DNA from 2 places in the Cupriavidus sp. CP313 genome. Region 1 is predicted to be linked to the other one. Evidence: predicted binding sites of a transcription regulator. Region 1 holds the regulator's gene; the other holds the start of a gene.

What was found. Region 1 encodes LexA, which represses DNA repair genes until DNA is damaged. Its sites were predicted from a motif close to ACTGTATNNNNATACAGT; they were not measured.
Region 2: a site for LexA is predicted at 2,624-2,641, ahead of imuA (translesion DNA synthesis-associated protein ImuA). Genes of this name have one in related genera too.

Annotation. Positions count from the first base shown of each region.
Region 1 covers NZ_JBSVZB010000008.1:73,206-77,618, reverse strand. The annotation lists gene ACW4E8_RS13820 (hypothetical protein) at 405-713, shown strand; tRNA gene ACW4E8_RS13815 (tRNA-His) at 821-896, shown strand; gene ACW4E8_RS13810 (hypothetical protein) at 988-1,332, shown strand; gene ACW4E8_RS13805 (hypothetical protein) at 1,372-1,542, opposite strand; gene lexA (transcriptional repressor LexA) at 1,653-2,306, opposite strand; gene ACW4E8_RS13795 (asparaginase) at 2,564-3,556, shown strand; gene rpsF (30S ribosomal protein S6) at 3,675-4,049, shown strand; gene priB (primosomal replication protein N) at 4,127-4,413, shown strand, end outside.
Region 2 covers NZ_JBSVZB010000010.1:9,634-14,046, forward strand. The annotation lists gene ACW4E8_RS15515 (error-prone DNA polymerase) at 1-489, opposite strand, end outside; gene ACW4E8_RS15520 (Y-family DNA polymerase) at 499-1,962, opposite strand; gene imuA (translesion DNA synthesis-associated protein ImuA) at 1,889-2,593, opposite strand; gene ACW4E8_RS15530 (hypothetical protein) at 3,485-4,413, shown strand, end outside.

The sequences.
Region 1 (4,413 bases):
GCGCAAGAATCCGCGCAGGCCATCTACACTTGATTTGCATTCCCGTTCCCTGCGTTCGTTGACGTGCCGATTTTGTCGATGACGTCGATTGGGCTCGCATACGCTCGTGAGGTTCCATCGCCAGGTGCTGGCGCCACGGCAATGAGAGGGCAGGGTGGCCAAAAAGAGGCAGGCGGCCCGATGGGGCAGGCCGCCTGACGGGAAGGTCGAGGGGGGGCAATGTCCCTCAGGCACAAGTATCGCTTCGCGCATTTGCGGCATGAACCCTGCAGAGGTAGGGGCTGTGCACAGCATATTTGCACGAGCGATCAACGGCGTGCGCGAAGGTGCCAGCCGGGCTGGGCTCCCTGATCGACGGCCGTGATACGATCCCTCGAATTGCCCCAGGCGAGACAAGGCATGGTATGCGGACCGATGCCGGCAGGGGGAGCAGCGTGGAAAAAGCAAACGTGGAAAACGAAGCGCCGTTCGGCGTTGTCTATGAAGACTTCAGAGTGGTCTGGGTTGCCGAGCAACTGCAGGACGGCAAATGGACGGCACGCTACTGCTGGCACCCCGGCACTTCAGAAGCCGCTGGCAAGGCGTTGCAGGAAGCTGTGCTGAATGGCAAGTCGCGCCGCCTGTTGGGGCAGTTCGATACCGAAGCCGAGACCGTCGAAGCCATCAAGCAGGCAGTGCTGCTTGAGGCAAAGTGGAGCCCGTCCCGAACCTGAGCTTTCCTCTCAAAAAAAATTGTGCGGGATACTAGCCATCCCGGGAAACTGTTTGTATAATCTTGTTTTTCGTCGATCAGCAACGTAACGCGCTGATGACCTCTACGGTGGCTGTAGCTCAGTTGGTAGAGTCCAGGATTGTGATTCCTGTCGTCGTGGGTTCGAGTCCCATCAGCCACCCCAAAGCATTTTCCAAAACGGCGCCTCGCGAGGGCGCCGTTTTGCATTCCCCGGGGGTGGTATGTCTGTTCGAGCGGCAGTGATTGGCGTAGCGATGGCAGCCATGGTGGCAGGGTGTGCCACCGGTACTTCTGAAAAGGACATTCGCGCGCGTGCGCCTATGCGCTTGTTCACGCCTGCCAAGATGGGCGATGTTGCGAAATGCCTTCGCAACAATCTGGGCGATGACGCCGCGGTCGTCAACTATCCGGCGAAGAGCCAGACTGAGATTCGCATCGGCCAGACCACGTCTGGCGGTGAATACCAATACGCCTATCTGATTTCGCTGACGGCGAAGCCGGATGGTACGGCGCTGGAGCTGCGCAAGAGCGATACGTGGTTCCCGCAGCTGACACCGCAAGAGCTGGAAGCAGAAGCCAAGGCGTGCGCGCGTAGCTGAGGGCAGGGCCCACGGCTACGCGGGCTGCACCCGTAGGGTTCAGGCAGCCAGCTTTTCGGCGGTTTCGAGTTCAAGCATGCGGCAGATCGCCGCCATGCTGCCGACCATGGTGCGTCGCTGCGTACCCTGGTAGACGCGTACGCCCTTGCTCTGGCGGAACGGCACGGGCTTGACCGGGCGACGGGCGGCGACTTGGTGGATTTGCGGCATGGTGGCACCTCTTTTAGGCAAAGCGGGGTCAACACCCGGCAAGCCGGGCGGCGTCTGCAAAGCAATGGAAGCGGGTGGGCCCGCGCAGGCGGTTGGCCTGCGGTGCCCGGCTAGAAGCCGGAGGATCGGATCAGCCCGACGGCGATGCCTTCCAGCGAGAACTCCTCGCCAGGCTCCACGATGATGTTGCTGAAGTCCGGGTTTTCTGCGATCAGTTCGATATGGCCACCGCGCCGCTGCAGGCGCTTGACGGTCACGTCATCACCCAGGCGCGCCACCACGATCTTGCCGTTGGCGGCTTCGCTGGCGCGGCGCACGGCCAGCAGGTCGCCATCGAGGATGCCGGCGTCGCGCATGCTCAGGCCGCGCACGCGCAGCAGGTAATCAGGGCGTTCGTCGAAGACCGAGGCGTCGACCTGGTACTGGCGGTCGATATGCTCGGCGGCGAGAATCGGGCTGCCGGCAGCAACACGGCCCACCAGCGGCAGCGTCAGCTGCATCACGCCGGCCATCGGCAACGAAAACTGGTCGGGCATTTCCGAATCGCTGCGTGCCACCTTCAGGCGGATGCCACGTGAGGCGCCCGGGGTCAGTTCGATCACGCCCTTGCGTGCCAGGGCCCTCAGGTGCTCTTCTGCGGCATTGGGCGAGGAGAAGCCGAATTCTGCGGCGATCTCGGCGCGCGTGGGCGGAAAGCCGGTATGGCGGATCGTGTTGCGGATCAGATCGAAAATCTGCTGCTGCCGGGGTGTCAGGGTCGCCATGGGATCGCCGTTCCGTGCAGGGCCACGGGGATTCCGGGTAAGGGATCGGTCGATCCTTTATCCTGCATCCGGCTGGCCAGGCACTGTATGTTTAAACAGTATGCTGTGATTTTATACAGTATCGGCCTGAGCGCAAGCAGAATTTTTGGGGCGAGTCGCATGGACGGAATGTGGATCGCCAGCGCGGGCCGGCGGCGAGGCGGGGCGCGCCCGTTACAATCGGCATTCCTGTTTTCCCACTTTCTTTGCACGCCCCCATGACCCAATTGCCTCGCATCGTCGTACTGGCCACCGGCGGCACCATCGCTGGCGCGGCCGGCAACTCCGCCAGCAGCGCACGCTACCAGGCGGCGACCGTGCCGGTGTCGTCGTTGCTGGCAGCGGTGCCCGCGCTGCAGTCGGCGGCCCGCATCGAAGCCGAGCAGGTGGCCCAGGTCGACAGCAAGGACATGACCTTCACGCTCTGGCAAACGCTGGCGGCGCGGGTTGAGCACTGGTCCGCGCAGCCCGACGTGGCCGGCATCGTGATCACGCACGGCACCGATACGCTGGAAGAAACCGCGATGGCGCTGCACCTGACGCAATCGTGTCCGGTGCCCGTGGTGATGACGGCGGCAATGCGTCCGTCGACGTCGCTGTCGGCCGATGGTCCGCTGAATCTGCTGGATGCGGTGCGCGTGGCCGCTCATCCCGATGCGCGCGGCAAGGGGGTGCTGGTGGCGCTGAACCAGCAGATCCACGCTGCGCGGGATGTGGCCAAGGCCCACACGTCGGCAGTTGACGCCTTTGTCTCGGCCTGCGGGCCGCTGGGTTTCGTGCAGGATGACTACGTGCGCTTCGCCCGCGCGCCGCGCGCGGCCTGGGTGATCGGGCCGATGCCGGCGGCGTGGCCGATGGTGGAGATCGTGGCGAGCTACGCCCAGCCGGGCAGGGTGGCTGTGGATGCGCTGGTCCGCGCGGGCGTTGCCGGGCTGGTGGTGGCTGCCGCCGGCAATGGCTCGGTGCATGAGGTACTGGCCGAGGCGCTGGCCGATGCCGCTGCCGCGGGCGTGGCCGTGGTGCGCAGTTCCCGCACCGGGGCCGGCCATGTGGCGATTCCGCCCCAGCTCAGCCCGGCGGATGGGGCTTTTGTTTCCGCAACGGACCTCAATCCCTATAAGGCGCGCGTGCTGCTGGCCCTGGCGCTGGCAGCCGATGCAGGGCTGGCGCGAGATCCGGCAAGGCTGCAGGCCATGTTTGCCAACGCCTGATTTGCCTGTGTAAACAGCGGCTTGCGCACTTGCTGCTATGCGCGCTATAATTTAAGGCTATTCAACCTTGCCACACCGGACTCGTGACGCCCGGGTGGCTAATCCAGAAGGAGCGTCAATGCGTCATTACGAAATCGTCTTCATCGTCCACCCGGACCAGAGCGAACAAGTGCCGGCCATGATCGAGCGCTACAAGCAGCTCGTGACCTCGCAGAACGGCAACGTTCACCGCGTGGAAGACTGGGGCCGTCGCCAGATGGCTTACATGATCCAGAAGCTGGCCAAGGCTCACTACGTTTGCCTGAACATCGAATGCGGCAAGGAAACGCTGGCTGAACTGGAACACGCGTTCAAGTTCAACGACGCCGTCCTGCGCCACCTGATCGTGCAGACCAAGAAGGCCGAGACCGCACCTTCGCCGATGATGAAGGAAGTGCAGCGCGAAGAAGCCCGCAAGGCCGCGCAAACGACCACCGAAGGCCAGGCCGCCTGAGTGCGGACTGCGGTGCGCGCCATGGCTGACAGCGTCGGCCACGGCAGCATGGATTGCAACCAGCAAGAGGTCCCGCGTTGAACCAGCTTCGGCTTGCCGCCACCCTGGCGGAACGCGATGCCCTGCGCTATACCCCGGCCGGGGTCCCCGTCGTGAACTGCATCCTGCAGTACAGCGGCGAGGCCGTCGAGGCGCAAACGCCGCGGCAGGTCGAGTTTGCAATCGCAGCGATGGGGATCGGACAGCTTGGCCAGCGTCTGGAGCGGTTACCGCTCGGCACGCTGCTCGACTGCGAAGGATTCCTGGCCCGCAAGCACCGCAACAGCAAGGCTCTCGTCTTTCACATCACTGGATGTAAAGCATT
Region 2 (4,413 bases), on a different contig from region 1:
GCGTGCCTGGGCATCGAGGGTCGCCTCCGGGGTGCAGAAGTCCGGCGTAAAGATGATCGTGCAGTCGGGCAATCCACGTAGATGCTCAAACCCGGGCCCGGGCCGGTCCAGGTCGCGCTGAGTGAGCCGGTAGGTTCCCTTTTCCGCGCCGCGAGTGCGCGCCATGGTGATGAGCTCGCACAGGTTCCCATACCCCTCGCGGTTGCGCGCGATTGCGACGAAGGAGAGCGACGGGCTGCCATCCTCGTTCACCAGGCGGAACCATGCCCCAACCAGCAGCTTCAGGCCGTGGCGCTTTGCCTCCGTGTGTGCCCGCACGATGCCCGCAAGGGAGCACTCATCTGTGATAGCCAGGGCGCTGTATCCCAATTGCACGGCGCGCTCCACCAACTCCTCCGCGCGCGAAGCGCCTTCAAGGAACGAGAAGTTCGAGAGGCAGTGAAGCTCGGCGTAGCCGGGCAGGCCGGCGCCGGTCAGATCTGTGTCCATTTGCGCCTCTCAACCGAACAGCCCGTGCAGGTACCACCGAGCTGTGTCGCCCTCGGGGCTGGCCATCCGCTCGCAAAAGATCCAGTAGAACGAATGGTCCTTACCCTCGGCGACGTAGTAGTCGCGGGTCACCAGGTCGCCCGCCCACCACCCCGCCTCGATGCGCTCGGGTGGCGATACCAGGTACAGGGGCGAGCCATAGAACGGCCGGTGGTCCCGCTCCAGCAAAGCGATGGGTTTGTCGAGCAGCCATGCTGGGCGGGGGAGGTTGGGCGCGCGCTGGGCCGAGCGGGGTTTGCCGACGGCCGGTTCCCAGCCATTGGCCACCTCCGGCCGGTAGTCTGCCTGTAAGGCCGGGCGAAGGATGTTCTCGGCGCCAAGCCGCGCGGTGAGCAACTCCATCACCCGTGCGTGGTCTTCCGGCGTGCCGCCGGGCTCGGGAAACAGATCCTCGCTGGGCGGATCCTTCGGCTGTACGTCCGTGACCGACAGCCGAACGGCGATCATCGGGGCCTCCACCTGCATGCGGGCGAGCCGCTCGCGCAGCAGGCGCATCAGGTGGTCCTCGCTCCAGCTGGGCTCTGCCAGGGCGATCTCGATCACCGTGGGCGGAACCGCGGAGCGCCCGCGCTCGTGCTGCAGCTCGACGGCAATCCTCGTCACGGCCAGTTGATGGGCGGCCAGCCAGCCCAGCATCTGGACAATCAGGCCCCGCGCATAGAGCAAGGTCGCCTCGGCGTGCTCGATGCGGTCGGGCAGTTCCACGCGTGCAGTAAAGCTTGGCGGCGCTTCGAGCCACTCGAAGATCTCGGGCGCCAAGCCGAGTGCCCGGTCCAACGTCTCGTTGAGTTCCTGGCCGCACCGGCGCTGAAGGCCGGCGCGCGGCAGCCGGCGCAGGTCACCAAGCGTTCTGCAGCCCAAGCCATCCAGCCATTCGAGGTAGGGACGGGCTGCTGGCAGCACCGCCGCCGACATCCCGGTGACCTGGCGCTCGAGGGAGCGATGGGACAGCGCGCGGCCGCCGCCGGCGCGTGCCAACAGCCAAGCCCCCTGAGCCGTAGGGGCGCAACCGGTCACGGGCGTCACGCCAAGCGCGCGTGCAGTCGCGCGTACGTGGCGCACCAGCTTCCGGATGCCGCCGAAGAGTCGCAGGCTCGCCGATACGTCGACCAGGACGCAGGCCTCCTCTGCTTCGACAACATTGGGAGAGAACTGGAGCAAGGCGGTCGCGGCGCGCCGCAGGCCCTCGGCTTCCCTCTGGTGCGCCCGGTCGAAGATGAGGGTCTGCGGTGCCATGGTCAGTACACCGCCGCGGCGCATGCCAAGGCGAACGCCGGCGCGTGCTGCCATCGAGGTCATGGCACACACCTTCTCGCTTTCCAGCACTGCCGTTGGCAGCTCAGTGGACCAGCTCGGCCGGAACACTTCGAGGGGTAGCGATGGCAGGTGTAGGCAGATCCACAGGCGCAACATGGCGGTGGAGAAGGCTCGGCGATGGCTCGAGCCAAATAAGCAGCGGCGCATCCTGCTGGGGGCCGCGCCGCTTGAGAAAGGTCACCTCGATGCCGCCGGCGGCCGGGCTGATGGCGAGGCGTAATGGAGCGGGGGAAGCGTCGCGCGCGCAGGCGATAGGGCGCACGAGGCAAAACAGGGCTTCGCCCGACTGAGCGGCCAGGTGGAGGCGGCGCAGCGCGTCTGAGCGGATGTGCTGCTGCCAGAGCAGTACGGCGCCGCAAGTACCGGCGCGCAGCAGCTGCTCGGTAGCCCACAGCGTGTCGGCAGTTCGCTGCCCCCGAATCCACAGGATCTGCTGGGCCGGCAAGCCCCAGTTTGTCAGAGCGAGCGCCTGCGGCGTGTGAGGCGGCTGAATCAGCGCCACCGGGCGCGAAGCCGCGGCTAGCAGGGCCGGGCGCAGCAGGCGCAATTCGCCCACGCCGGGCTGCCGCGTGAGCAACTCAACCAACGTGCCCACGGGCCAGCCGCCGCCAGGCAGCTCGCTGGACAGTTCCGGATAGCCGGTTGGCAGCGTGCGACCGGCTGGCCGCGCCAGTTGGGAGGCGCGCCAGAGTGCAGGGTGGATGGTTTCCGGGTTTGGGGCGGACATGGTTGCATGGGCTGTACGTCCTTACAGTGTACTGTATGGATATACAGTTAAGTAAACTTGTGCGCGGATGATGACATTAGTGCACGTGAGGGGCTGTCGGCCATTGTGATACGCCAGCATCGCCGGATGCCGGCTACCCCTTTGATCACGGAAACCCAGTGGCTGGTTGGCTTCCAGGGCGGGGAGCCCGAACGGCAAATAGCTCGCGTAGAAGCGCTGCAGCCCCAAGCAAAGGCCGACTCTCGAAACGGCACCGGCACAGCCCGCTTTGTGCATTGTGCGGCACTTTGTGCGCAAGCCGCTGGTGGCGCCCCATTGTGGAGCACAACCCTCCCGATCAATTTGCTGACGAAGAGACCGAATCATCACCGAAGTGGAAGGCGTGTGCCTGATGACAGGCTGCTCAAGGTCGTCGTCGAGAAGGTGGAGCCAAGGATTGCATCATCGACAAGATCGACTTCTGCGATAGATGCTGGGCAGAAAATCGGCGCCGAATGAGCGTTTCTGAAGCCAAAAAGCGGATTATGATCGACTTTATTGCTGGGCCAGGGGGATTTTTGGAAGGCTACACGCTGTAGTAGCGGTTACTGCTCGCGGGTACGCATAACCCGCGTCGGATGGGCCCATACTTCATCCCAGCTCCTCGCCTCTAACCCGGAAGTGCGTTCGGAATGGTTTATGATGCGCAGCAGGCTCGGCGGAGTTGGCCGAGGAAGGGGCAAGCGGCGCACACTGCCGCATCAGGCGCAACAAAGCCAAAAGCCACCGCGAGGGTGGCTTTTGACTCTATCGCAGACTGCGGCGTCACCGGCTTAGGTTCCTTTCAGCGCACTGACAGGAGCGGGAGTGGGATCGCAGTTGCCTACGCGCAGAATCTTACCGCTAATAGTTTTGCTAATCAAGCAAGAAACGCAACACGGCATCTACGAGATGAGTTCAGCGCAAACGACGCAGCAACAGGCCGTCGCAATCACGGCCGCAAATCAAAGCCCCGTGACGGCGGCGGACGTAACGGCGTGTCTGAACACAATAGGTAAGCCGCGTCTCGACCCTTATCGCCTCTACTTCAGATGCAATACGGATGCTGAAGTGCTGGGGGCTTATCTGTGGGGTCAAGCGATCGCTGCGTCGCTTACGTCGCTTGTCTCATCATATGAGATCGTTCTTCGGAACGCCGTGCACCGGGAAGCGTCACTTTTTTCCTCTCGGAAGCAGTTTGATTCGCATCCTTGGTACGACCATACTAGGCAGGACGCTCTGCCCACGAAAGGCAAATCCCGCGAAAAAGTGACTGCGCTGCTTTATGACACTCCACCGGGCAGTCCGCCCATTCGTAAGGCTGTTCAGCCTGTACCGGATCAAGTCGTGGCGTCTCTTTCCTTCGGGTTCTGGCCGAACTTCCTCGAGGGCCTGAATGCACGCCAACAGCCGCGGATCTTGACAGACGTATTCCCAGGTCATCCACACAGCAACCCGAAGCACTGGGGGCAAAGCTCAAACGTGCAAGTGCTCATAGGAGAACTGAAGCTTATCCAGGCGCTCCGGAATCACATCGCGCACTATGAGCCCATCTGGAAGCCGCACCGGCTGACCGGTTCAGAAAATCATTGGAGCCGTTCGGTTCAGAGCATCAAGAACTTTCACAGCAAAATTCTTGACATCATGGGTTGGTGCTGCCCGGCGACGCCCTTGGTCTATAAAGCCAGCTATGGCTATCGCTACTTCAGCCGTCTTTGTACCACGCAGGCAGTGCAGGTCTTTATGAACGATCCATTTCAGGCCATCCAGATCGAGCCGCTGCAAGCAATAGCTGTTGCGGC